3 regions of the Hymenobacter humi genome follow, and region 3 is predicted to be linked to each of the others. Evidence: riboswitches for the same ligand, from Rfam matches in the RefSeq annotation. Region 3 holds a riboswitch; each other region holds the start of a gene.
What was found. Region 3 has a riboswitch for S-adenosylmethionine ahead of ACFQT0_RS14280 (ATP-grasp domain-containing protein). Riboswitches for the same ligand answer to the same signal wherever they lie in the genome.
Positions count from the first base shown of each region.

Region 1: linked by a shared signal. The riboswitch ahead of ACFQT0_RS05170 (O-acetylhomoserine aminocarboxypropyltransferase/cysteine synthase family protein) and the one ahead of ACFQT0_RS14280 (ATP-grasp domain-containing protein) in region 3 are both predicted to bind S-adenosylmethionine.
Region 2: linked by a shared signal. The riboswitch ahead of metH (methionine synthase) and the one ahead of ACFQT0_RS14280 (ATP-grasp domain-containing protein) in region 3 are both predicted to bind S-adenosylmethionine.

Region 1 covers NZ_JBHTEK010000001.1:915,990-926,302, reverse strand. The annotation lists partial or broken gene dxs (1-deoxy-D-xylulose-5-phosphate synthase) at 1-512, opposite strand, end outside; gene ACFQT0_RS05195 (TonB-dependent receptor domain-containing protein) at 830-3,784, shown strand; partial or broken gene ACFQT0_RS05190 (lysylphosphatidylglycerol synthase domain-containing protein) at 3,838-4,455, shown strand; gene ACFQT0_RS05185 (hypothetical protein) at 4,493-4,927, shown strand; gene ACFQT0_RS05180 (hypothetical protein) at 4,998-5,417, opposite strand; gene ACFQT0_RS05175 (LysM peptidoglycan-binding domain-containing protein) at 5,601-5,891, shown strand; SAM riboswitch class I at 6,334-6,449, shown strand; gene ACFQT0_RS05170 (O-acetylhomoserine aminocarboxypropyltransferase/cysteine synthase family protein) at 6,838-8,217, shown strand; gene ACFQT0_RS05165 (hypothetical protein) at 8,511-8,801, shown strand; gene ACFQT0_RS05160 (hypothetical protein) at 8,765-9,358, shown strand; gene ACFQT0_RS05155 (alpha/beta hydrolase fold domain-containing protein) at 9,420-10,313, opposite strand, start outside.
Region 2 covers NZ_JBHTEK010000001.1:1,264,283-1,274,595, reverse strand. The annotation lists gene ACFQT0_RS07255 (radical SAM protein) at 1-400, opposite strand, end outside; gene ACFQT0_RS07250 (MoaD/ThiS family protein) at 525-767, shown strand; partial or broken gene ACFQT0_RS07245 (molybdenum cofactor biosynthesis protein MoaE) at 858-977, shown strand; gene ACFQT0_RS07240 (molybdenum cofactor biosynthesis protein MoaE) at 1,051-1,281, shown strand; gene ACFQT0_RS07235 (porin family protein) at 1,465-2,166, opposite strand; gene ACFQT0_RS07230 (NTP transferase domain-containing protein) at 2,395-3,222, opposite strand; gene moaC (cyclic pyranopterin monophosphate synthase MoaC) at 3,602-4,093, opposite strand; gene ACFQT0_RS07220 (hypothetical protein) at 4,287-4,856, shown strand; gene ACFQT0_RS07215 (molybdopterin-binding protein) at 4,843-5,106, shown strand; gene ACFQT0_RS07210 (hypothetical protein) at 5,082-5,510, shown strand; gene ACFQT0_RS07205 (polysaccharide deacetylase family protein) at 5,522-6,313, opposite strand; gene ACFQT0_RS07200 (hypothetical protein) at 6,340-6,708, opposite strand; gene ACFQT0_RS07195 (glycosyltransferase family 2 protein) at 6,752-7,588, opposite strand; SAM riboswitch class I at 7,926-8,034, shown strand; partial or broken gene metH (methionine synthase) at 8,107-10,313, shown strand, end outside.
Region 3 covers NZ_JBHTEK010000001.1:2,540,189-2,550,501, reverse strand. The annotation lists gene ACFQT0_RS14315 (DNA topoisomerase) at 1-63, opposite strand, end outside; gene ACFQT0_RS14310 (hypothetical protein) at 60-377, opposite strand; partial or broken gene ACFQT0_RS14305 (YsnF/AvaK domain-containing protein) at 488-996, shown strand; gene ACFQT0_RS14300 (YsnF/AvaK domain-containing protein) at 1,113-1,979, shown strand; gene ACFQT0_RS14295 (amino acid permease) at 2,061-3,533, opposite strand; gene ACFQT0_RS14290 (LLM class flavin-dependent oxidoreductase) at 3,626-4,345, opposite strand; partial or broken gene ACFQT0_RS14285 (LLM class flavin-dependent oxidoreductase) at 4,437-4,706, opposite strand; gene ACFQT0_RS14280 (ATP-grasp domain-containing protein) at 4,728-5,759, opposite strand; SAM riboswitch class I at 6,234-6,326, opposite strand; gene ACFQT0_RS14275 (TonB-dependent receptor plug domain-containing protein) at 6,439-7,701, opposite strand; partial or broken gene ACFQT0_RS14270 (TonB-dependent receptor) at 7,959-8,402, opposite strand; gene ACFQT0_RS14265 (M1 family metallopeptidase) at 8,625-10,289, shown strand; gene ACFQT0_RS14260 (hypothetical protein) at 10,286-10,313, shown strand, end outside.

The DNA of each region.
Region 1 (10,313 bases), 1.6 Mb from region 3:
GGAGTTGGCCACCCCGGCGTGGTTCAGGGCCTCGAAGGCCATGCCCGCCGTCATGGCGCCGTCGCCGATGACGGCAATGTGCTGCCGGTTTTTTCACCCTTGTAGTCAGAAGCCACGGCCATGCCCAGCGCCGCCCCGATGCTGGTGCTGCTGTGGCCCACCCCAAAGGCATCGTATTCACTCTCGCTGCGCTTAGGAAAACCCGACATGCCGTGGTAGCGGCGGTTGGTCGGAAACTTATCGCGGCGGCCGGTAAGAATTTTGTGGCCGTAGGCCTGGTGGCCCACGTCCCACACCAGCTGGTCGTCGGGGGTATTGAAAACGTAGTGCAGCGCCACCGACAGCTCAACCACGCCCAGCGAGGCGCCGAAGTGCCCGCCGTAAATGCTCACCGAGTCGATAATAAACTCGCGTAGCTCGGTGCTAAGTTGGACTAATTGCTCAGGAGCGAGCTTTTTAAGGTCATCGGGCGAGTCAATCGCCGCTAAGAGCGGGCCGGGTTCAACTATCATCGGGGCAGCGTCGGTGGGATGGTGACGGTGTGTAACCATCTGGCCCGCTAAAAGATTGGCGCGCCAGCACAAAGGTACGACGCCGGACGAAGAGCGGTTGTTAAAAGCAGCACAATCAAAGCGGCAGAATCCGGGCGTTTGTCGGGGTCTGCGGGGCGGTAATCGAGTTTGTGCCAGTGCGGGTGCCTTTCGGGAAGACCTTTGCGTATCGGCAAGCCGATTGGGCCGGTTTCCGGTTGTAGTGTTTTAAAAATCAAAAAAGGACGCCGGATGCAACCTCCGGCTCAATTTGTGGCACTTTGGCCGCTATGTATTGTATGAGACAAAACTTACCGGCCACCGCCGTATTGCTGACCGCCCTGCTGGGCACCTCCCTATTGGCCTCGGGCCAGCAAAGCCCCGGCGGCCGCCCGGCGGCACCAGCCGGCGCCACCGCGGCCCCGCGCGCCGCTACCGGCCGCATTACCGGTACGGTAACCGAAGCCGGCACCAGCAAGCCCGTTTCTTACGCCACCGTGGCCGTGCTGGATGGGGCGGGCAAAGTGGTGAACGGCGGCGTGGCCGGCGACGACGGCAAGTTCATTCTGGCCGGCATCCCAGCCGGTACCTACACCGTGCAAATCAGCTTCCTGGGCTTTAAGAACGAGGAGCGCCCCGGCGTGGTGGTGCCCGCGGGCAGCCCCGTCGACCTGGGCACCGTGGCCCTGGCTGCTTCCGCTCAAAAGCTGGGCGAAGTGGTGGTCACGGCTCAGAAGGCCATCATTGAAGAGCGAGTGGACCGCACGGTGTACAACGCCGAAAACGACCAGACCACCCGCGGCGGCGACGCCACCGACGTGCTCAAGCGCGTGCCCATGCTGAGCGTGGACCTCGACGGCAACGTGAGCTTGCGCGGCAGCTCCAGCATTCGCGTGCTCATCAACAACAAGCCTTCGACCATCGCGGCCAGCAGCATTGCCGACGCGCTGAAGCAGATTCCGGCCGACCAGATTAAAACGGTGGAAGTCATCACTTCGCCTTCGGCCAAGTACGACGCCGAAGGCTCGGGCGGCATCATCAACATCATCACCAAAACCAACACCCTGCGCGGCGGCACCCTGGGCGTAAACCTGAGCACCGGCCTGCGCAGCACCAACCTGGGCCTGCAAGGCGGCTTGCGCACCGGCAAAATGGGCTTTTCGCTGGGCGGCTTTGGCCGGTCGCAGTACAACACGCCGGGTGAGTTCACCAACACGCAGGTGACCCGCAGCCTGGCCACCGGCGCGGCCACCACCACGGTGCAGAGCGCCGAAAGCCGCCAGCAGGGCATTTTTGGGCGCTACACCCTGGGCTGGGACTACGACATCAACCAGTTCAACGCCCTGCAGGCCTCGGTTTCGTACGGCTCGCGCAGCGGAAACAGCTACCAGGACCACTTGATGCGCACCACGTACGCCGGGGCTTTTGCCACCGGCACGCCCATTGGCAGCGACGTGCGCGACACGTATTCGAAAGACCGGTCGGGCACCGTCGATGCCAGCCTGACGTACACGCACACCTTCGACAAGCCGCAGCACGAGTTCAGCATCCTCACGCTGTTTAGCCGCAACGACCGCACCAACAGCTTCACAAACACGGTATTGAATTCGACGCAGCCCGGTCCGGCGCGCATCGAGAACGAAAACCCCAGCTACAACGAGGAATACACGGTTCAGTTTGATTACCAGAATCCCATCAGCAAAACCCAGATTCTGGAGGTGGGCGCCAAGAACATTCTGCGGCGGGTGAATTCGGATTACGCTACTACTTCATACGGGGCCGGTGGTGAGGTGCTGCCCTCGGTGGGCCTGCTCTCGTCCAGCAACGTGTTTACGTACCGCCAAAACGTGACGGCGGGCTACGCAGCCTATACCCTGGGCTTGCCCAAAGGCTTTACCCTCAAGCCCGGCGTGCGCTACGAGTACACCACCATTCAGGCCAATTTTGCCCGCTCGGAAGCGGCCAGCATCCCCGACTACGGCGTGCTGGTGCCCAGCGTGAACCTCTCGCGCAAGCTCTCGAACGGCAACGTGCTGAAGCTGGCTTACAACCGCCGTATTCAGCGCCCCTCCCTGCAGTTCCTGAACCCCAACGTGAACGCGCAGAACCCCAAGAACGTGAGCCAGGGCAACCCCTACCTCTCGCCCGAATACACCAACAACTACGAGCTGGGCTACAGCACCTTATACAAGCGCCTGAACCTGAACTTCAGCACGTTTGCGCGCAACACCACCGGCTCCATCGAAGCCCTGCGCTCGGTGCGCGGCCGCGACACGGTTTCGACCAGCTATGCCAACATCGGCCAGCAGAATTCCTACGGCGGCAGCGTGTTTGCCAACCTCAACAGCGGCAAATTCAACTTTAACGCCGGCACCGACTTCTACTATACCACGCTCACCAACAACGTCCCTGACCGCAATTTTGCGGCCTCCAACGAGGGCTTTGTGTTTGGCGGCCGCATGGGCGGCTCCTATAATTTCACCCCGGTGTGGGGCGTGCAGGCCCTTGTGTACTACCGTGGCCGCCAGGTGCAGCTGCAGGGCAACCAGAGCGGCCAGGGCTTCTACACCCTGGGCGTGAAGCGCGACTTTGCCGACAAGCGCGGCAGCCTGGGCTTTGGGTTCGACAACTTCTTTACCCCCACCATCACCGTGCGCAACACCGTGGTGTCGCCGCTCATTGACCAGGCCAGCGCCAACCAAGTGCACAGCCTGGGCTTTCGGGTTAACCTGAGCTACCGCATCGGCAAGCTTACGGCCGCGCCTCCCACGCGCCGCGGCAAAAGCATCAACAACGACGACCTGAAGGGCGAAGGCGAAGGCGGCGGTGGCGGCGCTATCGATGCTGGCGGTGCCGGTGGCGCTGCGCCCGCCGGCGGCGGTGGCGGCCGTCCCGCAGGCGGCCAGCGCCCTGCTGGCGCCGGTGCTGCTCCCGGCGCACCTGGTGCTCGCCCGGCTGGCGCTCCCGGCGCTCCGGCTGGCACGGCCCCGGCAGCCGTGCCCGGCGCGCAGCCCCTCACGGCCCCCGACAGCACGACCACCGACTCAACCAAAACCCTGCCGAGCACGCTGCCCGGCACGGCGCCGGCCCAGTTGCGCCCCACGGCTCAACCTGCCGACTCGACCCGCCGCCAGCCTACGGCTCCGCTCAACACGCCCATGAACCCCATCAACTCGCCGGCCAACGCGCCGTCGCCCGGCACTACCACGCCGGGCGGCATTACGCCCGCTGGCAGCCCGGGCGGGCGCCCCTAACAGGATAGCAGCCGGGCAATCCCTACTTTTGCCCGGCTGCCTTTTCCCTTCCAATGCCCAACCAGCTTCCCACGCACGCCGATAACGACGAGAGTTTTTTGCAGCGACTGCGGCCCTCGCGCCTCATCCTGCCCGTGGTCATCGGCATGGGCGTCGTCGCGTTTCTGTTTTACCGCAGCTACCGCCCCGGCGACCTGGCCCCGCTGCAGAATGCCGACTGGCGCTGGCTGCTAGTGGCGTTGCTGGTGCTCATTGCCCGCGATTTGGGCTACATCTACCGCATCCGCCACATTGCCGAAGACGAGCTGACTTACCGGCAGGCGCTGGACGTGATTATGATTTGGGAGTTTGCCTCCTGCGTGCTGCCTTCGGGGCAGGGCGGCACCGGGGTGGCCCCGTTTATTCTGGAGAAGGAAGGCATTCCGTTGGGCAAAGGTCTGGCCTACATCATGGTTACGGCGCTGCTCGACAACCTGTACTACGTGTTGATGGTGCCGCTGGTGGTGCTGGTGGCCGGCGCCGGGCTGTACCCCCACGAGGCCCTGCAAACCGGCTTTGTGGCCACACTGCGCATTGCTTTTGGGGTGAGCTACTTTTTTGTGCTGCTCTACGCCGGGCTGATGCTCTACGCCATTTTTGTGAATCCCCGCTCGGTGCGCCGGATTCTGGTGCGGCTGTTTTCGTTCGCGGTACTGCGGCGCTGGCGGCGTGTGGCTTACCGCCACGGCCAGGAAATGGTGCTGGCCTCGGAGCAGCCTGCGCGGCAACGGGCCACGCTACTGGTGGCACGCGGGCGTAAGCACGGCCTTTGTCTGGACGGCCCGCTACGCCATCATCGGCTGCCTCATCGCCGCCTTTGTGCCCATGGACGCGGGCACGTTTCTGTTCATCTTCGCCCGCAACATCACCTACAAGGTCATCCTGCTGCTGGCCATCACGCCCGGCGGCGCGGGCATTGCCGAAGGGGCCTTTCCCACTTTTTTCGGCAAGTTCATCGGCACCGCCACCATGACCAGCTTCATGGTGCTGCTCTACCGGGTCGTGACGTATTACCTGTACCTGGCGCTCGGCATGGTGTTTTTGCCGCGATGGGTAGCGCGGGTGTTTATCAAGCGGCCCTCGGTGCACACCAAAGTTTCCTGATGGCGCCTACCAACAAAAAAGGCCCCGAACCACTGCGGTTCGGGGCCTTTTTTGGCATTGAAAAATGTTACTATTCAGACTCCAGCATCAGCGCGGCACCGTCGGCCGACTTCAGCGTGAGTTTGTCGTCGGTGAGGGTTTCCACGGTGAACGTGTTGCTGGCGGTGGCGCCGTCGGGGGTCATGGTGATGGTTTTGCCGGCCTGGTCAAAGGTGTATTTTCCCGAGACTGCACCGTTGGCACCGGTCATGTTGTAGGTGCCGTTGGCAAAAATGCGGAGCTCCTCTTGCTTTTGTGCGTCCGTCTGCTTCACTTTGTCGCCGGTGGAGCTGGTTTCCTTAGCGGTTTTCCATACCTTGCTGTCGGTACCGTACAGCATGTTCACGCCTTCTACCTTTCCTTTGTCGCTGCCGCAAGCAGTAACGAAGAGCGAGAGCAGGAGCAGCAGGCTGGCAAAATAACGAAGCGAGAAAAGCGACTGAGTTTTCATGAGAACGAGTGTGATGGTGAAAGATTAGGGAACAAGCCACGCGGTGGTGGGCTCGTCGGCTTACGGACCACGCGCAAAAGGGTTTAGAACGAAACCCCGCCCCAGCTTGCCCGTATATGTGCCGTGTCAGCGAGCCTTTGGGCAACTGACGCTCTACTATTTTTCATCTAATTGAACTTAATCATGGGACTCTTTGATTTTCTCAGCGACAAAGGCGAGCAAAAGCCCGTAGAGCCCGCCGCCAAGCCGGCTGCTGGTGGCACCGACTTTTTCGGTAACAACACCGCCAACAATCCGGTTGCTACCGGAAACACGTACACCGTAGTGAGCGGAGACTCGCTTTCCAAAATTGCTAAAAACCACTACGGCGACGCCGCTAAGTGGCACCAGATATACGAGGCCAACAAGAGCCTCATCGGCAACAACCCTGACCACATTGAAGTGGGCCAGGTGTTGACCCTACCTAGTCTCTAGGTACTTTTTTGCAGAAAAAGGTGAGAAAAGCCACTCTGTTTCAGGGTGGCTTTTTTGTGTTTACACGGGTTCGGTGTTGAGCTAAAAAGGCCGTCATGGTGAGTGGCACCTCACCCCTGCCGGGCACGGCCCCGGCCCCTCTCCAAAAGACAGGGGGGCCTGACGTTATATATAATCGAATGAAAAGGCCAGGCTCAATTGAGTCGGGCCTTGCTGTTTTAAAATTGAGCCTGGTTCTTCTGCCGTGGCTCCCCTCTCCGCGGGCTTCGCGCATCAAGCGAACCGAGGCCGGGGCCATGCCCGGAAGGGGTGAGGTACCACCGGCTGCGCTTGGCAAGACGTTTCAAACATTTTTGCGCCACTCGCTTGCCCGCAAAAAAATTTCTCCCGTACATTTGCCCTTACCAACTGGGTACTCCCTGCTAACGGCGGGCAGTTTTAAGTTTTATACAGAAGCGGCGAGAGAATAGGCTCCCTGACCCGCTGGCAACCTTCCTTCCTGTGAAAGGTGCCAATTCCTACCCACTGCGGTTTCGGCCACGATGGGGCATATGACTCGAGTGCCATGGAAAACTCTTCTCGTTTCGCTTTTTTAACCCGACTCCTTCGGCTGCTTTGCGCGCCGTGGTTTCGGGCTTTTTCGTTTCGGCCCACAGCCGCCGGGCCTTTGCTCCAAATATGGAGCGAATGCGAATGTGTTGTTGCGGCCCGTGCTGTTGTCGCTAGCCTTCTAACGGCTTAGCTTCTCCTCCCCTCTTAGTGGTTTTTTCGGTGGCCGACGTGCGCGGCCGTGTGTCCGTTTGCGGCGCTCGGCGTGCTTGAGCCACCCCAACAGCACGGGCTTTCCCTGGGGTTTTCGCGGCGCTCTTATTTGCCTTTCCAGGCCTACCAGCGCCCATTTTCTATCGTTTTTACGGGTCCTATATCACTTCAAAATCGCATTATCATGTCTGCTTCTCCCCTGCACTTCGAAACCCTCCAACTCCACGCCGGCCAGCAGCCCGACCCCACCACCGGGGCCCGCGCCGTGCCGCTGTTCCAAACCACGTCCTACGTGTTTAAAAGCGCCGAACACGGCGCCAACCTGTTTGCCCTGAAGGAGTTCGGCAACATCTACACCCGCCTGATGAACCCCACCACCGACGTGTTTGAGCAGCGCGTGGCGGCCCTGGAAGGCGGCGTGGCGGCGCTGGCCACCGGCTCGGGCCAGGCAGCCCAATTCATTGCCCTCAACAACATTCTGCAAGCCGGCGACAACTTCGTGAGCTCGGCTTTCCTGTACGGCGGCACTTACAACCAGTTCAAGGTGGCGTTCAAGCGCCTGGGTATCGAGGTGCGCTTTGCCGACGGCGACAACCCCGCCAGCTTCGAGACCCTGATTGACGACAAGACCAAGGCCATCTACCTGGAAACCATCGGCAACCCCAGCTACAGCATTCCCGATTTCGAGGCCATTGCGGCCATCGCCAACAAGCACGACCTGCCCCTGATTGTGGACAACACCTTTGGGGCGGGCGGCTACCTGTTCCGGCCCCTGGAGCACGGCGCGCACATCGTGGTGGAGTCGGCCACGAAGTGGATTGGCGGCCACGGCACCAGCGTGGGCGGCGTGATTGTGGACGGCGGCACCTACGACTTCGGCAACGGCAAGTTCCCACAGTTTACCGAGCCCAGCGAAGGCTACCACGGTCTGGTATTCAACGACGTATTCGGCAAAGGCGGCCCGTTCGGCAACATCGCCTTCATCATCCGGGCGCGGGTGGAAGGCCTGCGTGACTTTGGCCCGGCCATCAGCCCGTTCAACTCCTGGCAGCTGCTCATTGGCCTCGAAACCCTGAGTTTGCGCGTGGACCGCACCGTGGAAAACGCCCTCAAAATTGCCAACTGGCTGGAGCAACACCCGCAGGTAGAGAGCGTGAACTACCCCGGCCTGGCCAGCAGCCCCTACCACCGCCTGGCCCAGAAGTACCTGAAGCGCGGCTACGGCGGCGTGCTCAGCTTCCGGCTGAAAGGCAGCAAGGAAACGGCCACGCAGTTCATCGACAACCTCAAGCTCATCAGCCACCTGGCCAACGTGGGCGACGCCAAAACGCTCATCATCCAGCCCTCGGCCACCACGCACCAGCAGCTGAGCGACACCGAGCAGCTAGCCGCCGGCGTTACGCCCACTTCGCTGCGCCTCTCGCTGGGCATCGAGCATTTTGAAGACATCAAAGCCGACTTGCAGCAGGCCTTCGACGCTATCGGAAACACGGACGCCCGGCCCACCGAGCAAGTGACAACAGGCGAGCCTGAGCTCGAGCACGCCCAACCCCTGGAGGTATAGTTTTTCTGGTTTCTCGTTGCTGGTTTCTGGTTCCTAGCAATATGCAGGCTGACAACTTGAAACTACTTGAAACTAGAAACCAGCAACGAGAAACCAAAAACCAGCAACAACCCAAGACAATGGACCAGATTTTTCACCTTCCTGACCTTCGCCTCGAAAGCGGGGAAACCTTGGTGGGCGCCCACGTGGCGTACCACACCTGGGGCCACTCAACGCCGACCGCGACAACGTGGTGTGGGTGTGCCACGCCCTCACGGCCAACGCCGACGCGTTGAGCCTGGTGGGCGGGCCTGGTGGGGCCGGGCTGCCACTTCGACCCGGCCGACTGGTTCATAGTGTGCGCCAACGTGCTGGGCTCCTGCTACGGCAGCACCGGCCCGCTCGACGCCGACCCTGCCACGGGCCAGCCGCGCTACCAGCACTTTCCGCTGCTCACCATCCGCGACTTGGTGGCGGCCCACGAGGCCTTGCGCCAGGAGCTGGAACTCGAGGACATTCATACGCTGATTGGCGGCTCGCTCGGGGGCAGCAGGCACTGGAGTGGGCCGTGCAGCGGCCGGATTTGTTCGACCACCTGGTGGTGATTGCCACCAACGCCCGGCACTCGGCCTGGGGCATTGCCTTCAACGAAGCGCAGCGGCTGGCCATTGAGGCCGACCCCACCTATGCCGCCGGCCAGCACGGCGGGGGCGACGACGGCCTGCGTGCGGCCCGGGCCGTGGCCCTGCTCAGCTACCGCAGCTACTCGGCCTACGCCGAAACCCAAACCGACCCCGACGACGACCGACTCAACAGCCACCGGGCCAGCACCTACCAGCGCTACCAGGGCGAGAAGCTGGTGGCCCGCTTCGACGCCTACAGCTACGTGGCCCTGAGCCGCGCCATGGACACCCACCACCTCGGCCGCGGCCGGGGCGGGGTGCCGGCGGCCCTGCGGCGTATCGGGGCCCGCACGCTGGTGCTGGGCATTACCTCCGACGTGCTGTTTCCGCTCAATGAGCAGCGGGAGCTGGCCAACCACATTCCCGGGGCCATGTACGCCGAGCTGGATTCGCGCTACGGGCACGACGGCTTCCTGCTCGAAACGGCGGCCATCACCCACTTTCTGGAACTGTTCTACGCGCCCAGTTTCGCGCATTGAGCCTGGCCGCAGGTCGCGTTCTTTCTCTTTCGCTCTTGCAGCTTAATTCACAGGAGCCACGCTACCTGAACTCGATGCGAAGAGGCACCTGGCCAGCGAACCGCAACCAATAAATCCCGGCGCGGAGGGAGCCCCGGGGCAGCTCCAGGTCGCGCGAGCCGGGGCTTAGGGTACGCACCACGCGGCCGGTGGCATCCAGCAATTCGGCTTCGGTGGTCAGGGGCCAGGCTTCGGACAGTACCACCCGAACGGCCTCATCGGCCGGGATGGGGTAGGCTTGGGGAGCGGAGCCGGTTTTGCCGGCATTTGGTTTCAGGGCCGTGACCACCGTGCCGGGTTGAGCCAGCACGGGCCGCAGGAAATCGCGAATGGTTCGGAAAGTGGTGTCGGCGTAAGCGGCGTTATTTTCGAACGGCACGTGGCCGGCCCCGCGCAAGGGGCGCAGCGTGTTGCGAATGCCCACCGCCGTAGCGCGGGGGTGGAGGCGGCCGCTGCCGTACACGTATTTGGGTGGGAATACCGAGCCCAGGCGGCCCTGCAAATAGGGGACGGTGGCATCGGCGGTGCCGTGCACGCTGCACAGGGCGGCATTGCCCGGCTCAATCAGGCCGGGGTTTTCGGTGGCCCCGCTCAGGTTGAGCACGGCCAGCACCGCGCTGGAGTAGCCGGGGTTGCCGCTTGCGCCTTCGATGCCGCCGAGAGCGGCAATTCCTACGTACGCCGGCACCTCGCTGGCTTTGTCGAGGTAGCCCACTTCCAGCGCGGCAAAGGCCCCCGCCGACGACCCGCCCACGGTGATATAGTTGGGCTGCACGCGGTAGGTTTTGCCGGTGGCGGCGTCCTGGCGGAAAAAGCGCACGGCGGCGCGCATATCCTGCATGCCCCGTACGGCCGCCTTGGCAATGTTAACCGAATCGAAAGCCGTCAGGATGGTAGCCGCGTCCAAGAGCCGGTA
Region 2 (10,313 bases), 1.3 Mb from region 3:
TCACGGCTTTCACGCCCAGGTGGGCCAGGGCGGGCACGTGGGGCGCAGTGAGCACGCCATTGGTGGTCAGACTGATGTCATCGATGCCGGGCAGCTGGGCCAGGCGCTCCATGAAGGGCACCAGGTCGCGCCGCACGAAGGGCTCGCCGCCGGTCAGGCGCACTTTGCGCACGCCCAGCGTGGCCAGCAGGCCAGTGAGGCGCAGCATTTCCTCGTAGCTCAGCAAGTCGTGCTTGGGCATGTACTTGATGCCTTCTTCGGGCATGCAGTAGAAGCAGCGCAGGTTGCAGCGGTCCGTAACGGCCAGGCGCAGGTATTCCAGCGGCCGGCCGTGCTGGTCGTAGAGGGGCGAAACCACGGGGGTGGCCGGAAGGGAAAGAGTAGGCTGCACGTTTATCACCAAATTTGTGCGGCTGTACGTAAGACAGCCGACTTGCGCTAAACCCCCATTGCCCGGAAGGTGTTCAAGACTGGGGCCAGCAGTCCCAGCATCATTTTTCATTTCGAAAATTTACGTCGAAGATATGTCTTTAAAAGTCTGTTTATTCGGCATCACCCGCGACATCGTGGGCACGTCGGTAATTGAGCTGCCGGCTCCCGCGCCCGCCACGGTGGGCGAGCTGCTGGCCGAAATGCGCAAGCAGTACCCCGCCCTAGGCGAGCTGCGCAGCTGCGCCGTGGCCGTGAACAACGAGTATGCGTCCGACGACCAGCCGCTGCACACCGTCGATGAAATTGCCCTCATTCCGCCCGTCGCTGGCGGGTGATGTAGCGCGGACTTTGCAGTCTGCGCCCCCACGCCACCTTCCCCAGACAAACGCGGACTACAAAGTCCGCGCTACAATACCCGCGACTGCATGAAGCCCTACCTCGCCATTACTGACCGCCCCATCGATGTGGCCGCCGCCCTGGCCGAAGTGCAAACCGAGGCCGCCGGGGCTGTCAACGCCTTCATCGGCACGGTGCGCAACCAATCGGGCGGGCGCCCCGTGCACCGGCTGCACTACGAGTCCTACGACAGCATGGCGCTGACCCAGGCTCGGCCACGTGGTGGACCAGGCCGTCGAGCGATGGCCCATGCTGCAGAAAGTGGCCGTGGTGCACCGCAAAGGCACACTGGCCCTCGGCGATGTGGCCGTGGTAGTGGCGGTGGCCACCCCGCACCGCGCCGAAAGCTTCGCCGCCTGCCAGTACATCATCGATACGCTCAAGCAGGTAGTGACCATCTGGAAGCGCGAGGAGTACGAAGACGGCACCGAGTGGGTGGCAGCGCACCCGTAGCTCAATTTTTCGAACACAAAAAAGCCCGGCCTCTAAGCAGAAGCCGGGCTTTTTTATGGAAATTTTAACCGTCTGTCATGCTGAGCGGAGCGAAGCATCTTATCACCGTCGGATGACTTGTTCAGCGGGGATAAGATGCTTCCTTCGTCAGCATGACAAATGCTGATTAATGACAAATGGGGCTTACTTGCTCGGAATCAGGTAGCCCAACGAGAGCTGGAACGCCGAGTGGCGGGCATTTTTGAGGTCGCCGTTGAAGTAAGTGGTGTTGTCGGATTTCACCAAGTCGCTGAGGGCGCCGTTGTAGCGCAGGTTCAGGCTCAGGCCGTTTTCGGCCTGGTAGCCCACGCCGGCCACGTAGCCCAACTCGTTTCGGTTGAGGCCACTCACGTCGTTTTTGTTTTGTGCGCTGCTGGTTTCCGACTTGCCGTTGGTGGTGATGGTGGTTTTGGTTTCGTCGTTAGAGCTCAGCAGGTACGAATACTGCGGGCCCGCTTCGGCCACGAAGCCGCCGGCGTTGATTTTCAGCAGCACCGGTACGTCGAGGTAGTTGTAGTTGACATTGCCTTCGCGCTTCTCGGTGCGCGTGCCGAGCAACGGCAGCGTACGGGAATATTCGGTGGGCTTGTTTTCAAAACCCTTCTGCGAATACAGCACCTCGGGCTGCACCGAGAAGAAGCCGTCGCTCGTCACGGGGAGGTTGAGTATTACGCCGCCCAAAAAGCCGACTTTGTTATTGTAGGTGCTTTCGTTTTCGATGTTGCCGGCCAGGTTGGAATAGTTGGCACCAGCGCGGAAACCAAAACGAGCGCCGTCCTGGGCCTGAGCCGACGAAACGGCCGCCGTGGCGAGCAGGGAGGCTACGAGAAATGCAGATTTTTTCATGTCAGTTATAGAGAGTGAAAAATATACTCGAACTGGCTTCCTTCGAAAAGTGTGCCAAACTGAGCCGTAAACGCCCTTTTTAGCTCAACAGGTATACAAGGCCCACAAAAAAGCCCGACCGTAGAACGGTCGGGCAGGTTTTCAAGGAGTTAGGGGTTCGCTATTTCTTGCGCAAGGCTGACACCTCGGCTATAGCCAGCCGAAGGGGAGCCACTGGCTCTTGGCAGGTTACCCAATCAGTTCTCTTTCGGCTGCTTCCCGCTCTTCGGGCGTATTCACATTGCGCAGCTCGGCGGGCACGGGCGGCTCCAGCAACTCAGTATCGGAGTTAATCAGGGCCTTGCGTGGGCAGGAGTAGCCCAGGCTCAGGAAGCGCAGCAGCTGCCCGTAGCTGCGCGGCTCCCAGATGGTCACGAGCGGCTCAGGGAAGTCGTTCCAGGGGCTTTTGAGGGCCGTGGCCGCGCGGGCGGGCTGCCGGTTGGTTACCAGAAACTCTAGGGTCTGGCGGGTAAGAAAGGGCAGGTCACAGGCCAGCACCAGCCACGCCGCGTTGGGGTCGGCCTGGAACGCGGACAGCAAGCCGCCCAGCGGGCCGAGGTTCAGGAAGGTATCGGGCAGCGGCTTGAGGCCGGCGGGCAGGTCGGCCGCTTGGTCGGGGCGGACGGACACGCGCACGTCGGGGCAAAACTCGCTGAGCAGCGCGGCCGTGTGCTGGCGCTGGTCGAGGGCGTGGTAGTGGAGCGCGCCTTTATCGGTTTGCATGCGCTCGCTGCGGCCACCGGCCAGCACGAGGCCCCGCAGCACGGGTGCGGCCACGAGGTACCACTGCCGGATGAAGGCGGCGATGCCGGCCGTATCGACCAGGCGCAGCACGGGCGGCAGCGGGGCGCTGGACAAATGCTCGGCCAGCACCGCGGGCAGGTCGGTTTGGCCTTCGGCTAGCAGAATCAGCCGCACGTCGGTGAGACGGTCGAGCTTTTTGTCCAGGGGCTTGCGCGGGTCTACAATCACGACTTGCTGGCGCGCCCGGAAGTGGTTGCCGTTCACCAGCACCACGCTTTCGTGCGCCAGCAGGCTCGGGCTGCGAAAACCTGTCGAGCGCGCGGGTCAGGTTGAGCTGGCGATACGTGATTTTATCGACCAACTCAGCCGAAAGACCGTTTTCGGCTACAAATGGCACAGGGCGAGTGGCCGTGCCTGAAGCTGCTTTAGCGGCGGCAGTATCACCGGCGGCGTGGTCGGCATCCACATAAGCGACGCGCAGGGCGGGCGCCAAGTGCGGCAGCAGTTGAGCTACCAGAGCTTGAATATCGCCGCAGGGCGCCCCCAAAATGGCCAGGCTCGTGGCGGCCAAATTCGCCCACATCGGGACGGGCCAGGGCGGCGTGTTTGGTACGTTTTGCGGTTGTGCTTAAATGACTGTCCATGGTGAAATTTACAAATTTTCGGCGCGATGGAAGTCGAGCTTGCCGCCGGTTTTCTCCACAAGCTGCACACTATCGATGGTGATGTCGTGCGAAAACGCCTTGCACATGTCGTAGATGGTGAGGGCCGCTACGGTGGCGCCGGTCAGGGCTTCCATCTCCACGCCGGTGCGGCCCGTGACTACCGCCGTGCACTCCACGCGCAGGGCATCGGGCCCGTCGGGCTCGATAGTGACCTTGCAGTCGTCGAGGCCCAGCGGGTGGCACAGCGGGATGAGCTCGGAGGTGCGTTTGGCGCCCATAATGCCCGCCAGGATGGCCGTGTGCAGCACGGGGCCCTTGTGCGAGGGCATTTCGCCGGCCTGCACGCGGCTCAACAATTCGGCCCCCAGCACCACGCGGCAGCGGGCGCGGGCCACGCGGCGGGTGGGTGCCTTGGCCCCCACATCGACCATGGTGGGCTGGTTAGCGGCGTTTACGTGGGTGAAATTCTTGGTTAGCATAGAGCGTAGAGACGCATATTTGCGTCTAATCGTTGAACGGATGGCTGGTACCACAGCAACTGTTGCCGCCGACGTGTCAATAGCCAACTCCCGCCGCCGATTGTTTGGCAAAATAGAGCAGCGGCCGGGCGTTTGCCCGTTACATCGTTCAGCGAAGACGCAAATATGCGTCTCTACATTTTCCTTGCGCCTTATGCTCACCGTTGCCGAAGCCTTTGCCCGCGTGCTGGCCACCGCCCGCCCGCTCCCCACCGAAACCGTGCCCCTGCCCCGCGCCGCCGGCCGAATCCTGGCCGAAAACCTGGTGGCTGACCGCGACTTTCCGCCCTTCAACCGGGTGGCGATGGACGGCATAGCGGTGGTGCACGCTGCCTGGGCCGCGGGCCAGACCGAGTTCGAAATTGAGCACACGCAGTACGCCGGTGCCCCGCCCCAGCCGCTGCAGAACCCGCACGCCGCGGTAGAAGTGATGACCGGCGCTGTCTTGCCGCCCGGCACCGACGTGGTGGTGCGCTACGAGGACATTTTGCTGGCCGACAACCGCGCCACCATCCAGATTCCGCCGCCCTCGGCGCCCGGCGTCAACATCCACGGCCAGGCGGCTGACCGACGCCGAGGCGACGTGCTGCTCAAGCCCGGCACCCGCTTAGGCCCCGCCGAGCTGGCCGTAGCCGCCACCGTAGGCGCCGCCGATATAGCCGTAACGCGCGCCCCGCGCCTCGCCGTCATCAGCACCGGCGACGAGCCTGGTGGGCATCACTGAAACGCCTTTGCCGCACCAAATCCGGCGTTCCAATGCGTATGCGCTGCAAGCCCTGTTCACCCAGACGGGAGCCGATGTCTCGCTGTTTCACCTGCCCGACGACCGGGAAGAGCTAAGCCTGGGCCTGACAAACATCCTCGGCGCGGGCTTCGATGCCGTGGTGCTGAGCGGAGCCGTAAGCAAGGGCCGCGCCGACCACCTGCCCGGCCTGCTGCGCGAGCTGGGGTGGAGGAAATTTTTCACGAGGTAAACCAGCGGCCCGGCAAGCCCATGTGGTTTGGCGCGAGGCCGGAAGGGCCCGTGGTATTCGGCCTGCCCGGCAACCCGGTTTCTACCTTTCTCACGGCCTGCCGCTACGTGCGGCCCTGGCTGCGGGCCTGCATGCAGCCAGCAGATGCTTTAGAAACTACCGCAGCCCAAGAAGCGCCCGCGCCGGCCGTGCTCACCGTCGACATCAACTTCAAGCCCCGCCTGGCTCACTTTGTACCAGTGCGCCTGACTGTGGATACGGAAGGGCGCCGCCTGGCCACGCCGCTGCGCGTGGGCGGGTCCGGTGATTTGGCCGGGCTGCTGGGCGCCACGGCGTTTCTGGAGCTGCCGCCGGAGCCGGCGGTGTTTGAGGCGGGCAGCGTGTGGCCAGCGTGGCCGCTGTGAGGCCTACCGCGTCAGTTAACCAAACTCTTAAATACTTTCTGAAGGGTGTCTTTGACAACAGGAAAATAAAAGACCCCATCGCGCACCCAGGCCCGGTATTGAGCCGCACTCGAAACGTGACCCGTGCGGACCAGGCTTTCGAAGACTTCCAGGCTGCAACTGGTGTTCATTTCCACGCGTGGCAGCCTTTTCAAGTCGTGGTAGGGAGTGACCTGGCCGCTGTGCACGGAAAATCCCGCCCGGTAATTGGCGTGGTGCAGGGCCTGCAGTGTGTGCCGGTCGTAGCTGCCGTACGGAAAGGCATAGAATGCAACATCGGCGCCCAGATTGCTTTGGATGAGGCGCTTGCTCTCGTCAAGCTCCGTCCGCAGCTGTTGGGCCGGCAGGCCGGCATGGGGTACGTGCGTGCAGCTGTGCGCTTGTATGTTCCAGCCCAAAGCGTGCATTTCCCGAACTTCGGCCCACGTCAGCGGCCGGTCGCCGGGTGGCACCGCGGCGGCGAATGAGGCCGGAAATTCTGGCAACCCGACAAAGCCGGTGGTCAGAAAGAGGGTGGCGGCAAAGCCGTACTTACTTAAGACCGGAGTCGCCTGTGTCAGCAACGACAGGTAGCCATCGTCAAAGGTGATGACCACGGTATTGGGCGTTAACTCACTGTCCGTCAACCGCCGGTGCAGCTCCGCTACGGTTATGGCTTCGTAACGGTGCGCGTGAAGCCACGCCATTTGCTGCTCAAACAGTTGGGCTGCTATATGCACCGCGTGGGGGCTGGGCCCGGGGTGGGCCAGCAGCGCGTGGTACATGAGCACCGTTGTTCCGGAATAGGCCATTATACCTTCTGCTGTTCCTGTCGGGTGGCGCTCCAGTCTTCCACGCCTTGGCCCAATATAATGGCGCCCGCCGACCTGGCCACCGTAGCGATGAGCTTAAAGCTGGAAAACAGCAGCAGATAAGACCGTGGGCGGGCCCCAATCAGCCACAGACCAATGGAGCCGTAGAGGGCGAAAGCTATAATGAATCCCAGCCAGCCCCATCCGTTCACCAGCGCCACTTCTTCGAACGCAAAGCTCAGGCCCCCAACGACCACCGCTGCCAGCAGCAGGATGGACCGGGGCGGCTGCAGCAGGTCGGCGGCGACGTCTAATTGGGACAGGTTGCCATTTTTTATCCCGCGCAGCAGCATGCCCGGGCCGTGCATTTTGAGCGACTGGAAGTAGCCCGAAAGCCACCGTTTGCGCTGCTTATGAAACGCCTTTGCATCGCATACGACCTCGTAGCTCAGGCGAGCCGTGGGGCAGTAGGCCACGTGCATGTTTTTTGGTCAGATGTATTTTCCACTCCTTGTCCTCGGCCAGGGAAGTTACCGGCAGGGCCGCCAACTCGTCAAAAACCGACTGACGCATGGAGCAGCCCAAGCCAAGTAGAAATGCACCCTGGCCCAGCAACTTGCGCGTGCCCAGCAGCACCCACTGCCGCAAGGCCTCGGCGGCGGCGTCGAGGATGGTCACGTCCGACTCGAACGCGTTGCTCACGCTTCGGAACGACTGCACCACCGATGCCGCACCGGGCTGGGAGTACATTTTGTCTAGCTCAAGCAAATAGTCGTCGGCCAGCGCGCAATCTGCGTCGATGATGCAAACCACAGCTTCCGGAGAATCTCCCTGAAACGGGAGCTTGCCGCTGGCGTATTGCAGCGCCTGCGCCTTGTCGGAGCGGTCCGGCGTTGTACGCTCCAGGCAAAGCACTCCCCGGGCCCGCTTGGCGATGGCCGCCGTGTTGTCCGTGCAGTTATCGGCAATTACCACGGTCTTGTATAGCTCTGCCGGATACTTTAGCCGCTGTATGCTGGCCAGTAACCCCGGCAACAGTCGCGCTTCATTATGAGCCGGGATTAGCAGCACAAACCTGGTACTTATCCCGGTAGTACTGGCATCGCTACGCGTAAACAGGCGCTTGATTTTGTTGTAGAACAACAGAAAGATACCAGCCGAAGAAATAGCGTAAAGACAAGACCCCAGAACATAGGCTTGAACAAAATACCAAACAAGCGTCAACGTACTGGTTAGGGCCTGATGCATAATGAATACTTTACAGATTAGTTGAGCTAAAAAGAACTGTCACAAGATTAAACATGACATTATTAAGACATAAATATGCATTTTTAATACGAACAAGCAAAAGCTCATCCTCACTTTCTTCGGTAGCGCCCTCGTTGTCAATAGTAACCGAGACAATGTTTTACCTGAGCTAATTGGTTCTGTTCTATAAGCAACTATTAAATAAATCGGTGCAGGTCAGACCGCTCCCCGTCCTATGGAGGTGCCTTAAAACCAAGAGCGGGGCAACAGCGCGAGCAGCAGCCCTGAAGTGGCAGTTGTCCCATATTTTTTCATTGCGTTGTATCTTCGCCCTACGCTGCTATCCAGAAAGACCGAGGGACCGGGCCCGATGACGTCTTGGCAACCTACCGCGAGTAGGTGCCAACTCCCGTTTCACCGCGTTTTTAGGTGAAAGAAGATGACAGCCGGAACCGTACTCAACTGTACGGGTTTCTTTCTGGATACGCGCTGCTTGCCCGTTACTCAACCCGAAAGAAATGTCCACTGCCACCCTCGCCGCGCCCTCTCCCCTTCCCGAACTGCTCCGCCAGCGCCTGCTGATTCTCGACGGCGCCATGGGCACCATGATTCAGCGCCACCCGCTGACCGAGGAGGACTTTCGCGGCGCCCGCTTTGCCGACCACCCCAAGCCCCTGCGCGGCAACAACGACCTGCTCAGCCTCACCCGGCCGGATATAATCAAGGGCATCCACGCCGAGTACTTCGCCGCGGGGGCCGACATGGTGGAAACCAACACCTTCTCCGGCACCACCATTGCCCAGGCCGACTACGGCCTGGAGCACGTGGTATATGAGCTCAACTACGAGTCGGCCCGCCTGGCCCGCGAAGCCGCCGACGAGTACTCCACGCCCGACAAGCCGCGCTTCGTGGCCGGCGCCGTGGGCCCCACCAACCGCACCGCCTCGCTCTCGCCCGACGTAAACCGCCCCGGCTTCCGCGCCGTAACCTTTGATGAGTTGGCCACCGCCTACCTCGAGCAGGTGCGCGGCCTCGTAGACGGTGGCGTCGACACCCTGCTCATCGAAACCATCTTCGACACACTGAACGCCAAGGCGGCACTCTACGCCGTGCAGAAGTTCTTTGATGAGGGCGGCCGCCAGGTGCCGCTCATGATTTCGGGTACCATCACCGATGCTTCGGGCCGCACGCTCTCGGGGCAGACGGTGGAGGCATTCTGGAACTCCATCAGCCACCTGCCGCTGCTGAGCGTGGGTTTGAACTGCGCCCTCGGCGCGCACCAGGCTCAAGCAGTACGTGGAGGAGTTGAGCCGGATTTCCAACGTGCACATCTCGGCTTACCCGAATGCCGGTTTGCCGAATGCGTTTGGTGGCTACGACGAATCAGCCCAGGAATTCGCGGCGCTGGTTGAAGACTATTTGAAGGACGGCATCGTGACGGTGGTGGGCGGCTGCTGCGGCACCACGCCGCAGCACATTGCCGAGCTAAGCAAGCTGGCCGAGCAATACAAGCCGCGCCCGCTGCCCACCGAAATCCCCCCGCTACCCACCTGAGCGGCCTGGAACCGTTTGCCATCAAGCCCGAAAGCCTGTTTGTTAACGTGGGCGAGCGCTGCAACGTGACCGGCTCGCGCGCTTTTGCCCGCCTCATCCGCACCGGTGCTTATGAAGAAGCCCTGGCCGTGGCTCGGGTACAGGTAGAAGAAGGCGCCCAGGTGCTCGACATCAACATGGACGAGGGCATGCTCGACTCGGAGCAGGCTATGACCACCTTCCTGCACCTGATTGCCTCGGAGCCCGACATTTCGCGGGTGCCGCTGATGATAGACTCCTCGAAATGGAGCGTGCTGGAAGCCGGCCTGAAGTGCGTGCAGGGCAAGAGCATCGTCAACTCGATTTCGCTGAAAGAAGGGCCGGAGGTGTTTTTGCAGCGGGCCCGCACCGTGCGCCAGTACGGCGCGGCTATGGTCGTGATGGCCTTCGATGAGGAAGGCCAGGCCGACACGCTGGAGCGCCGCAAGGAAATCTGCCAGCGCAGCTACGACCTGCTGATGAGCATCGATTTCCCGGCCTCGGACATTATTTTCGACCCCAACATCCTCATCGTCGGCACCGGCATGGAGGAGCACCGCAACTACGCCATCGACTTCATCGAGGCCGTGCGCTGGATAAAGCAGAACCTGCCGGGCGCCCTTACCAGCGGCGGCGTGTCGAACATTTCGTTTTCCTTCCGCGGCAACGAGGTGGTGCGCGAGGCCATGCATGCGGCCTTCCTCTACCACGCCATCCGGGCGGGGCTGGACATGGGCATCGTGAACCCCAACCAGGCTCGCGGTGTACGACGAAGTGCCCAAGGACCTGCTGGAACTGGTGGAAGACGTGCTGCTCAACCGACGCCCCGACGCCACCGAGCGCCTGCTGGAATTTGCCGAAACCGTGAAGCAAAAAGGCAAAGTCGAAGTAGTAGCCGATGCCTGGCGTAGCCTGCCGGTGCAGGAGCGCCTCTCACACGCATTGGTAAAGGGCATCACCGAATTCATTGACGAAGACACCGAAGCCGCCCGCCAGGAGCTGGCCCGCCCGCTCGACGTGATTGAAGGCCCGCTGATGGCCGGCATGAACGTGGTAGGCGACCTGTTTGGGGCTGGCAAAATGTTCCTGCCGCAGGTCGTGAAGTCGGCTCGCGTGATGAAGAAAGCGGTGGCCTACCTCGAACCGTATTTGC
Region 3 (10,313 bases):
GGCGCCCAGCACGTTGGCAATTTCTCGGGCCACGCTGGGCTTTTCGGCAATACAAACCTTCACTGATTTTCGCTAAGTAATCGGACGCGGCTGATACCTTGAGCCGCGTCGTAATCAACAAAGGTAACCGGAGAAAAGGTCGTTTTTGAAGGGCTTAAGCCAGCTCCTGCTGTGCCCTTCCTGCATAGTGAATTCTCCTCACGTCGGGCGCTTCCCTGGCTGAGTTGCGGGGGCTGCTCTGCCACGAACGGAAATAAATCTGTAATAAGATTTTGCACTCTTCGCATTAGCCCGGTGCCCGCCAGCTGGATTGGTCCCTGCTCGGCTTTAGGCTTTTTAACCTTCTGACTAGCAATCATCACAATGGACTGGCTCAATCTGAACCGCTAATCAAATTACCCTGCTTAGCACCAACCGCCGGCTAGTCGGCCGGGGCTTTGCCCTGCATAATTATCAACCCCCTCCTACTACGACCGTATTTCTGACCATGTCTCCAAACGACCCCGAATTCCTTCCCTCGTCGGCTACGCCCGAGTTCCTGCCCCGGACCATTCCGGTCATCGAAGAAGTAGCCCACATCGAGAAACAAGTAGTCGATACGGGCACGGTCACCGTGCGCAAAACCGTGCACAATGAAACCCAGACCGTGAACGTGCCCACCAAGCACGAACAGGTTTCGGTAGAGCACGTGCCTGTAAATCAATACGTAGACGTAATTCCCCCGTGCGCCACGAAGGCGACACAATGATAATTCCGGTGTTCCGTGAAGAAGTGGTGGTGACTACCCGCATCCTGCTCGTGGAGGAGGTGCACGTGCGGAAGCAGGTAGTTACCACCAATACGGCCCACCAGGTGGAGTTGCGCCGCGAAGTCGTGACGGCCGAGCGGGTAGCTGCAACTCCCGGCTCTACCGGCCCAAATACAGGAAATTCCGGCTCAACCCCCGGAACTCCCAGCCCATCCCCAGGAGCTCCCAACGGCTCCCTACCCTCCTAGCCTTCCCATTCCTTTTCCTTCCTTTCCACATTTCTAATCGGTTACTTATGGCCCAACAAACAGTAGTTGGCTTGTTCAATAGCGCTTCAGAAGCGCAGCAAGCCGTTCAGAGACTCATGTCCGCCGGTTTTGTGAGCAGCAACGTGGACGTAGCTGCCCAAGACGCTCAGAATGCCCAGCGCATGACCGCAGGCGCAGGCAGCACCGGTACCCGCAATAACGACCCTTCGGATTTCCAGAACACCAGCGGCACGGCCGTGGAAGGCGCCGCCGACGCTACCAGCCGGGCCGCCGGCCGGGCCGAAGACGGCATCAGCCGGTTCTTCAGCAACCTGTTTGGCAATGACCACCAAGACACCCACGCCTACACCAACGCAACCCGCAGCGGCCGCTCGGTGGTGACGGTGCACGCCGCCTCGCCAGAGGAAGCCGAGCGCGCCCGTGACATCATGGACGACAACGGCGCCATCGACGTGCGCGACCAGGCGGCCACCCAAGGCTACGGCATGACCGGCGCCCGCGGCTACGCCGCCGATACCGGCTCCACCCAAACGGCTACGGGGCAGCAGAATGGCGCACTGCCCATTATCGAAGAAAACCTGCAAGTGGGCAAGCGCGTGGAGCAAACCGGCGGCGCCCGCATCCGCAGCCGCATCATTGAGCGGCCGGTGGAAGAGCATGTACGCCTGCGCGAAGAGCACGTGAACGTGCAGCGCCGCGACGTAAACCGCCCCGCTACCGAAGCCGATTTCGCCGCCTTCAAAGAAGGTGAAATCCAGGTGACGGAGCAGGCCGAGCGTGCCGTGGTTTCTAAAGAAGCCCGCGTGGTAGGCGAGGTCAACATTGGCAAAGAAGTGACCGAGCGCGACGAAACCGTGCGCGGCACCGTGCGCAAAACCGACGTCGATGTGCAACAGCTCGGCGCCAACGATACCCGCACGGGCAACAATGACCTCAACGACCCGAACCGCACCAACCGTTAATCACCCTTAACGCACATAAAAAAGGCAGCTGATAACTCGGCTGCCTTTTTTTGTGCGCATTGGGCTAAAGCTAGCCCGTGATTAAACCACCGTTTTGGGAGGTACTTGAGCCGCTGCTTGAGCCAAACGCAGCTTGCTGTGCTTCTTTCCGTAGCCGTAATAGATACCCAGGCCAATGGCCAGCCATACAAACAGGCGCAGCCAAGTGTCGAGCGGCAGCGAGAACATCATCACCAGGCACACAATGATGCCCAGGATGGGCACCACCGGCACCCACGGCGTGCGGAACGAGCGCGGCGCGTCCGGGTCGGTGCGGCGCAGGATGAGCACCCCGAGGCAGACCATAACGAAGGCCAGTAGCGTACCGATGCTCGTCATCTCGCCTACCACCGCAATGGGTACAAAGCCAGCGAACAAGGCAATGAAGGCGCCCAGCAGCAGGCTAGACTGAAACGGCGTGTTGAACTTGGGGTGCACCTTGGAGAATACCGGCGGCAGCAACCCGTCTTTCGACATGGAGAAAAACACCCGCGACTGGCCCAGCAAATCCACCAGAATCACCGACGTGTAGCCGATGAGGATGGCCAGAATCACGGCCGAGCTTAGCCAGCCGTAGGGTGTCTTTTCAATGGCAATAGCCACAGGGGCCGCGCTGTTCTTGAACTCCGTGTAGTTGGCCAGGCCCGTGAGCACGTGGCCGAACAGCACAAACAACACCGTGCACACCGCCAGCGAGCCCAAGATGCCGATGGGCATGTTGCGCTGCGGGTTCTTGGTTTCCTGAGCCATGGTGGCCACGATGTCGAAACCGATGAATACGAAGAAGATAACGCCCGCCCCGCGCAAAATCCCGCTCAGGCCAAACTCGCCAAACGTCCCGGTATTGGCCGGAATGTAGGGTTGGTAGTTGGCCGGGTCGATGTATTGCCAGCCCAACGCAATGAATACCAGCACCACCGCCACCTTCAGGGCCACCACCAGCGCATTGAACCACGCTGAGCCCTTGGTCCCACGCGTGACAATGGCTGTGATGGCCAGCACGATGAGTATGGCCGGCACGTTGACGAAGCCCGATACCACCGAGCCGTCGGCCAGCGTGGCTTTCTCAAAGGGCGACATCACCAGTTGAGCTGGAATGTGCAGGCCGTACTTGCCCAGAAACTTGATAAGGTACTGCGACCAGCTGATGGCCACCGTGGCCGCGCCCACGGAGTATTCGAGCACCAAATCCCAGCCGATAATCCAGGCGAACAGCTCGCCCATGGTAGCATACGAATAAGTGTAGGCGCTACCCGACACGGGTACCAACGCCGCGAACTCGGCGTAGCACAGCGCCGAAAAGGCGCAGCCCACGGCAGCTACAATAAAGGAAAGGGTGACGGCCGGCCCGGTGTTGTTGGCCGCGGCAATGCCCGTCAGGGAAAAGAGGCCGGCCCCAATAATAACGCCGATGCCAATAGCAATGAGGCTAACGCCGTTGAGGCTGCGCTTGAGGGTGTGAGCCCCCGTTTCGGCTGCTTCCAATCGAAGCAGCTCCAGTGATTTTTTTAACATGAAATAGTTGAGGCGCGCCGGTGGGCAGGTTGAATTGCCGATAGGCACATGGAAAGTAGGAACGCGCCTTGGCGCGTTCAGCAACAGAACAGTTAGGCGGACGGAAAGCTATTTTTCCGTCCGCACCGTCGTTCCGGGATGGAACGCGCCGAGGCGCGTTCCTCCAGAGTTAGGCTAATACTTGAATGACGGCTTCCGAGAACCGCTCCATTTCCTCTAGCTGCGGGCTGGCCTGCAGCAGAAAGAAGTCCACCCCGACCTGCTCGAACGCGCCGATGCGGTCCTGAATCTGGGCGGGCGTGCCGGTGAGGCCGGTACGCAGGCCGCGGTTCGATACCGAATAGTCGTGCAGCGATACTTGCTGCTCGAGCCTGCGTGCCGGCCAGCCACTGCTGGTAGTTGCCGTAGCCCGCGGCCGACGCCTTCACGTTGGTGATGCGGTCGAGCTCCTTCTTCACGTCCTGGTCGTTGTCGCGGACGATGGTGTAGCCAGCCACGCCAAACTTCATGGGTGGCAAGCCTTTCTGCTCGCGGCGGCGACGCATATCGGCAATGCGGGCACCTATTTGCTCGGGCGAGTCGCCGTGCATCACGTAGCCGTCGCACTGGCTCGAAATCAGGTCCTTGGCCGCTTCCGACTCGCCGCCGGCGTACAGGAAAGGCGTCTTGGCGGGCTTGGGCTGCAGAACGTTATCGGCCACCTGATAGTACTTGCCGTCGTAGCTGAAATGGTCCTGCTTCCACACATTTTTCACCACGTCGAGCCACTCCCGGGTGCGGGCGTACCGGTCGTCGTGCTGCTCGAAGTGCAGGCCGTACTTGGTGGCCTCGTCGCGCCACCAGGCTCGACACCACGTTCAGCGACAGGCGGCCGGGGGCAATCAGGTCAATGTTAGCGGCCTGCTTGGCCAGCTGTGCCGGGTTGTGGAAGGTGGGACGCACCGCCACCATGATTTCCAGCTGCTCGGTCACGGCAGCAAGGGCGGCAGCGGTGCTCCAGGCTTCCATCGAAGGAGCTTCCGTGCCCTTAATGTCGTTTAGGTACAGCTCGGCGATGAGCGTGAGGTCGTAGCCAAGGGCTTCGCTGCGCTGCGCCAGCTTCTTGACGTAGCTCCAGTCGGTGGGCATCTGCTCGTCTTCCACGTTGCGCAGCCAACCTCCAAAAATGGGCATCCAATATCCGAATTTCATGGCTTAGTGTATTGATTCCGTGACGAGTTGTTGAGCTGGTGCGGCCGTGGTTGCGGCAGTAGGTTGGGCTAGGCTGCCGTTGACGGGCAGTTGGGTTTCCAGGTAATCCACGAAGCGGGCGTAGGGGTCGAAGCCCACCACGTTCACTGCATCGGCCACGAAGTTGGAGAGGGCGTTGATGTCGTAGAACAGCACGTCGCCGCTGCGGTCGTCGATGAGGTATTCGATGCCGCCCACGTCGATTTTGGCGGCGGCCACGATGCGTTCCACGGCGGCAATCACGTCGGCCGGCGGGGTAAAGGCTTCCACCTGAATGCCCTTCTTGGGCGCTTCGGTCAGGCAGAACTCGGCCGACTGCTCTTCCGGAATCTGGCAGATTTCGGCCGGGCACAGGTTGAAGCTCTCGCCGGTGGTGTACACCTTCATGGCGTAGAGAAACTTGCCATCGAGAGTCTCTACGCGGTGGATGTTGCCGCCGCGGGGCGTCACGTATTCCTGCACCAAGGCGGTTTGGTCGATGCCCAGGTCAATCTGGTTGTTATCAACCGCCGCTTGCAGGCCCTCCGGTGTGTCGAAGCGGATGATGCCCGCGCCGCTGCCGCCGATGTTCACCTTCACCACGATGGGGAAGCGCAGCTCTTTGGCTGCATCCACCGCCCGCGAGGCGTGGTTTATCACAAACGACTTCGGGTATTTCAGCCCCAGCGACTCAAACAACGAGAGCTGGCGGGCTTTGTTGGTTTCGATGGCCGTGGCCGCCGAACCGTTGATGATGCGCACGCCCAAGCGCTCGAGGTGGGTGGCGTAGCCGGCCGTATGAAAAATGCCCTGCCCGTGCCCACGCAGGTAAGCCGAGGAGCTCATGCGGTTCACTACAAGGCTGTAGCGGCTTTCCTTTTCCGAAGGATTGAAGAGGTGATGAGCGGCATCAATTTTTTCGTAGGGCAGCTCGCGGCGGTCCAGCTCGGCAAACAGCGGCTTAAACCATTCGGGGTGCTCGAAATAGATGCCAATGGGCTTTTGAATCAGCGACATAATCAAAAAATAGAAGTTGAGAAACGAGGTTGAAATTGGATGGGTCAGCTCCAATTTGGGCTGGCACCACCGGGGCAGAAAGCCCAACAATTGAAAGAGCCCTGACTGGTCAGATGGTGGCGGCGCCTCAGCTTCAGGGGGTTCCCACCGCGCCTCGCGTTAGCCCAAGGCTAGGGCGGCAGGGCTTGCTAGGCAGCAATGCGGGGCGGCATGAAGCCAGCCCAGCACGAGCATGCAGGAGCAAGTAGAAACCCAGAAAAGGTGGAAGCGGCGCCGCGGGCGGCCACAAAAATGCAGGCGTGCGCCAGCCCCAAGCTTGCGCAACTGCCTACCTACCCGCGAAAAACCATTCGGGACAGGCTAAGCCAGACAACAGCAACAACAGCCCATGGCTGCCCGACGCATGACAGCGGCGAGGGCAGTTACAGCAGTAATCGGAAGGGGGAGTTTGTTGGCAGCGTCCACGGCAACTTGTTTTTATATGGTCAGGAATTGGCACCTTGCCCACGAATGTGGATGGTTGCCGGCGCGTCTTAGAGCCTGTCTCTCAGCGCCTCTGTATAAAAACAATCCTTTGGGGATAAAGAATTGATACTGCAAATATACAGCGAAGCCCCCGATATGTTCCAAATCGGGGCTTCAAAAGAAAAATGATGTTGAAATGCGCCTCGGCGCGTGCCTACTTCTGCAGGGCCAGGCGCACGCCGCCCATCAGCCAGCGGCTGGGCATTTGGGCTCCCAGCAGGTCAGAGTACTGCTCGTTGAACAGGTTCTGCACCTGGCCGGTGAGCCAGAGTTTCTTAGGCAGCAGCGCCACCTCCAGCCGGGCGTTGAACACCATGTATTCCGGGTCCAGCGTGCGGTTGATGCCGGCTGCGGCGTTGCGGTCGCGCTGTTTCCATAGGCCGCTGAGGCTGCCGTTTACCCGGGTGGTGGAGAGGCTAACCGTACCAGACGCTACCTGGCGGGCAATGTTCGCCAGGTACTGCGAGGCAATGTTTTCGGCGTTGGTGACCCGCACGTAGGTGTAGCCCAGGCTGCCGTCAAGGCGGGTAGTTGAGCTAAGCTGGCGCATGAGGCTCAACTCCGTTTCGACCCCGCTGGTGGTCACGTCGAACAGGTTTTGGGCAAAGCGGTAGGTTCGGGTGGCGTTGAGGTTGGTGAGGCCGGTGGCTTCGATAACCTGGGCGCCCGATACGGGCACGTAGTCTATTTGATTGTTGCCCTTCCGGAGAAAATAAGTCGCCTTGGCGGTGAAGCCAGCGAACGGGCGGTAGTCGGCGCCGGCTTCGTAGTTGAGCGTACGCTCGGCCTGCAGTTGGGGATTGCCCACGTTAAACCCGTTGGGCACGATGCCGGGCCGGCCGTTGGACGTGTAGCGCTCCGTAAAGTCGGGGGCGCGAATGGCCCGGCCGATGGCGCCGCGCACCGTCAGTACCTCCCCTAGCTGCTGGCTCACGTTGAGCTGAGGCACGAGCTCGGTTCCGTAGGCCTGGTCGTGGTCGAGGCGCAGGCCGCCGGTGAGAGCGAGGCCGGGGGCGGGCGTTACGGCCACTACGCCAAAGGCGGCATAGTGCCACTGTGCGTGGTTGCCGCGGTCGTTGCTTTGCACGGCGCGGCGGTCGGCCTGGGTGCCCAGCGTAGCGCGCACCTTGTCCGAAAACTGCTGCTCGTGGCTCAGCAGCACGTTGGTGTAGTGCGTGAGGTGGTCGCTGGCCACGGACGTGGGCGTAAACACATAGTAATCAGTGCTGAGGCTGGTGGACACCTGCGCCTCGGTGCGGGCGCGCTCGTTGTGCTGGTAGCGCACCTGGCCCTGGTACCAGTCGCGGTTGGTGGTTTCGCGGGCCTGGTCGGTGGGGTTGGTGGTGTAGAAATACTGGGCGTTGTAGTCGCGGCGGTCGAGGCTGGCGCGGGCGGCCAGGTTGAGCTTGGGGGCCACTCGTAGGCGGCCGAGAGCGAGTAGGTTTTCAGGTCTACGTCGCTGCGCAGGCTGCTGGGGGCGTTGCGCAGCTGCCCGTCGGTGGTGTTGAGCAGGATGCCGCCGCCCAGGCGCAGGCGGTTTTTGGCCAGGAAGCCGCCGGTGTTGGTGTGCCAGAGGTTCCACTCGCCGCGCATGGTGGTGCTGCTGAGCTCGGCTTCGTCGCGGCGCTCGGTGGCCGCGAAGGTTTTGGTCACGATGTTGATGACCCCGCCCACGGCATCGGGCCCGTAGAGCGCCGCGCCGGCGCCGCGGATGATTTCAATCTGCTCAATTTCGGCCGGGGTGATGGGCATGTACGCACCGAAGTGGCCCGACAGCGGGTCGTTGAGCCGCACGCCGTCGAGCAGGAAAAGCACCTGGTTGAAGGTGCTGCCGCGCAGGCTCACGTCGGCCTGCGCCCCGAAGCTGCCGCGGCTCTGCACCTCCAGGGCCGGCAGGCAGCGCAGCAAATCGTCGAGGGAATTGACCGGGTAGCGGGCCACGCTGGCCCCCGAAATGACGGTAACGGCGTGGCCGGTCTGGTTGAGCGGCTGGCTCAGGCGCGAGGCGTACACCGTGACTTCGCGCAGGCTGCGGCTGCTGTCGGCCGCGGTCTGCGCCAAGGTGTTAAGCGAAAAGAAAAGACCGAATGCGGGGGCCGCGAGGCGTAAAAACTGCATCACATTGAGCTGAATGAGGCCACAAACTTACAGGCCGAAAGCGACCCGGACCGTCGGGCAGGCATCACGGGACTAGCTGAACAGTAGAGAAGCAGTACTTCTCGCTAATAGTCAGGCAGCGGCGGTAGCACGCACACTTTCCCTACTTTCGTAGCCGGATGGGCAACCTCGCCAGTGCGGCGCTGTCCTTCGCGCGAATCCTCATTTTATCAAACCGTTTTCATGAAGCACCTTTTAGCGCTGGGCCTGCTGGGCCTGGTGTCCGTTTCGCCGGCATTGGCTCAGGCTCCTGCCACTCCCGCCCCCAAGGCGATTTCTCCCTACCGGGCCTCGGCCACGAAGGTCAACGACTTGGTGCACACCAAGCTCGACGTGCGCTTCGACTACGCCAAGCGCTACCTCTACGGCAAGACCTGGATTACGCTCAAGCCCCACGCCTACCCCACCGATTCGCTGCGGCTCGACGCCAAGGGCATGGACATCAAAGCGGTAGCGCTGATTAATGGCGAGCAGCAGGTACCCCTGAAGTACACCTACACCGATGGCGCCAACCTGCGCATCAACCTGGGCAAGACCTTCAAGCCCGGCGAGCAATACACCATCTACATCGACTACACCTCCAAGCCCGACGAGCTGAAGGTGCAGGGCAGCGCCGCCATCACCGACGCCAAGGGCCTGTACTTCATCAACCCCGACAGCGCGGTGAAAGGCAAGCCGGTGCAAATCTGGACGCAGGGCGAGACCGAAGGCTCGTCGGCCTGGTTCCCGACCATCGACCGGCCCAACCAGAAAACCACCCAGGAAATCAGCATGACCGTGCCGAGCAAGTATGTAACGCTCAGCAATGGTGCTTTGGTAAGCCAGAAGCCCGCCGGCCCCGGCCTGCGCACCGACACCTGGAAAATGGACCTGCCCCACGCCCCCTATCTCTTCATGATGGCCGTGGGCGACTTCAAAATCTACAAAGACACCTGGCGCGGCAAGGAAGTGAGCTACTACCTCGAGCCCAAGTACGCGCCCTTCGCCAAGCAGATTTTCGGCAACACGCCCGACATGATGGAGTACTACTCCCAGCGCCTCGGAGTGGAGTACCCCTGGAACAAGTACAGCCAGATTGTGGCCCGCGACTACGTGAGCGGCGCCATGGAAAACACCACCGCCACCCTGCACGGCGAGCAGGTGCAGATGACCGACCGCGAGCTGCTGGACCGCGAGTACACCAACGAGTCGGTGATTGCCCACGAGCTGTTTCACCAGTGGTTTGGCGACTACGTGACGGCCGAATCGTGGTCGAACATTACCGTGAACGAGACCATGGCCGACTTCTCGGAGGGTCTCTACGCCGAGCACAAGTACGGCAAAGATGCCGCCGACGCCCACTACTACCGCTACCTGCGCCGCTACCTGAGCTCGCCGCGCGACGCCGCCAAAACCCTGGTTCGCTTCCACTACGAGCAGCAGGAAGAGGTGTTCGACCTGGTGAGCTACCAGAAGGGCGGTGCCATCATGGACATGCTGCGCACCTACCTCGGCGACGACGTATTCTTTGCCGGCCTGCAGAAATACCTCAAGGACAATGCCCTGGGCAACGGCGAAGCGCACCAGATGCGCCTGGCGTTCGAAGCCGTGTCGGGCCAAGACCTGAACTGGTTCTGGAACCAGTGGTACTTCGCCCCCGGCCACCCCGTCGTGACCATCGACTACGCCTGGGACGCGGCCAAGAAAGTGCAGTCCGTAACCGTGAAGCAGACCCAGCAGGGTCAGACCTTCCAGTTGCCCTTCACCATCGATTACTACGTGGGCGGCAAGGTGCAGCACCAGCCCGTAGTGATGACCGAGGCCACCCAGACCTTCACCATGCCCCTTTCGGCCAAGCCCTGGTGGTGAACGTGGATGCCAACAAGAAAATGC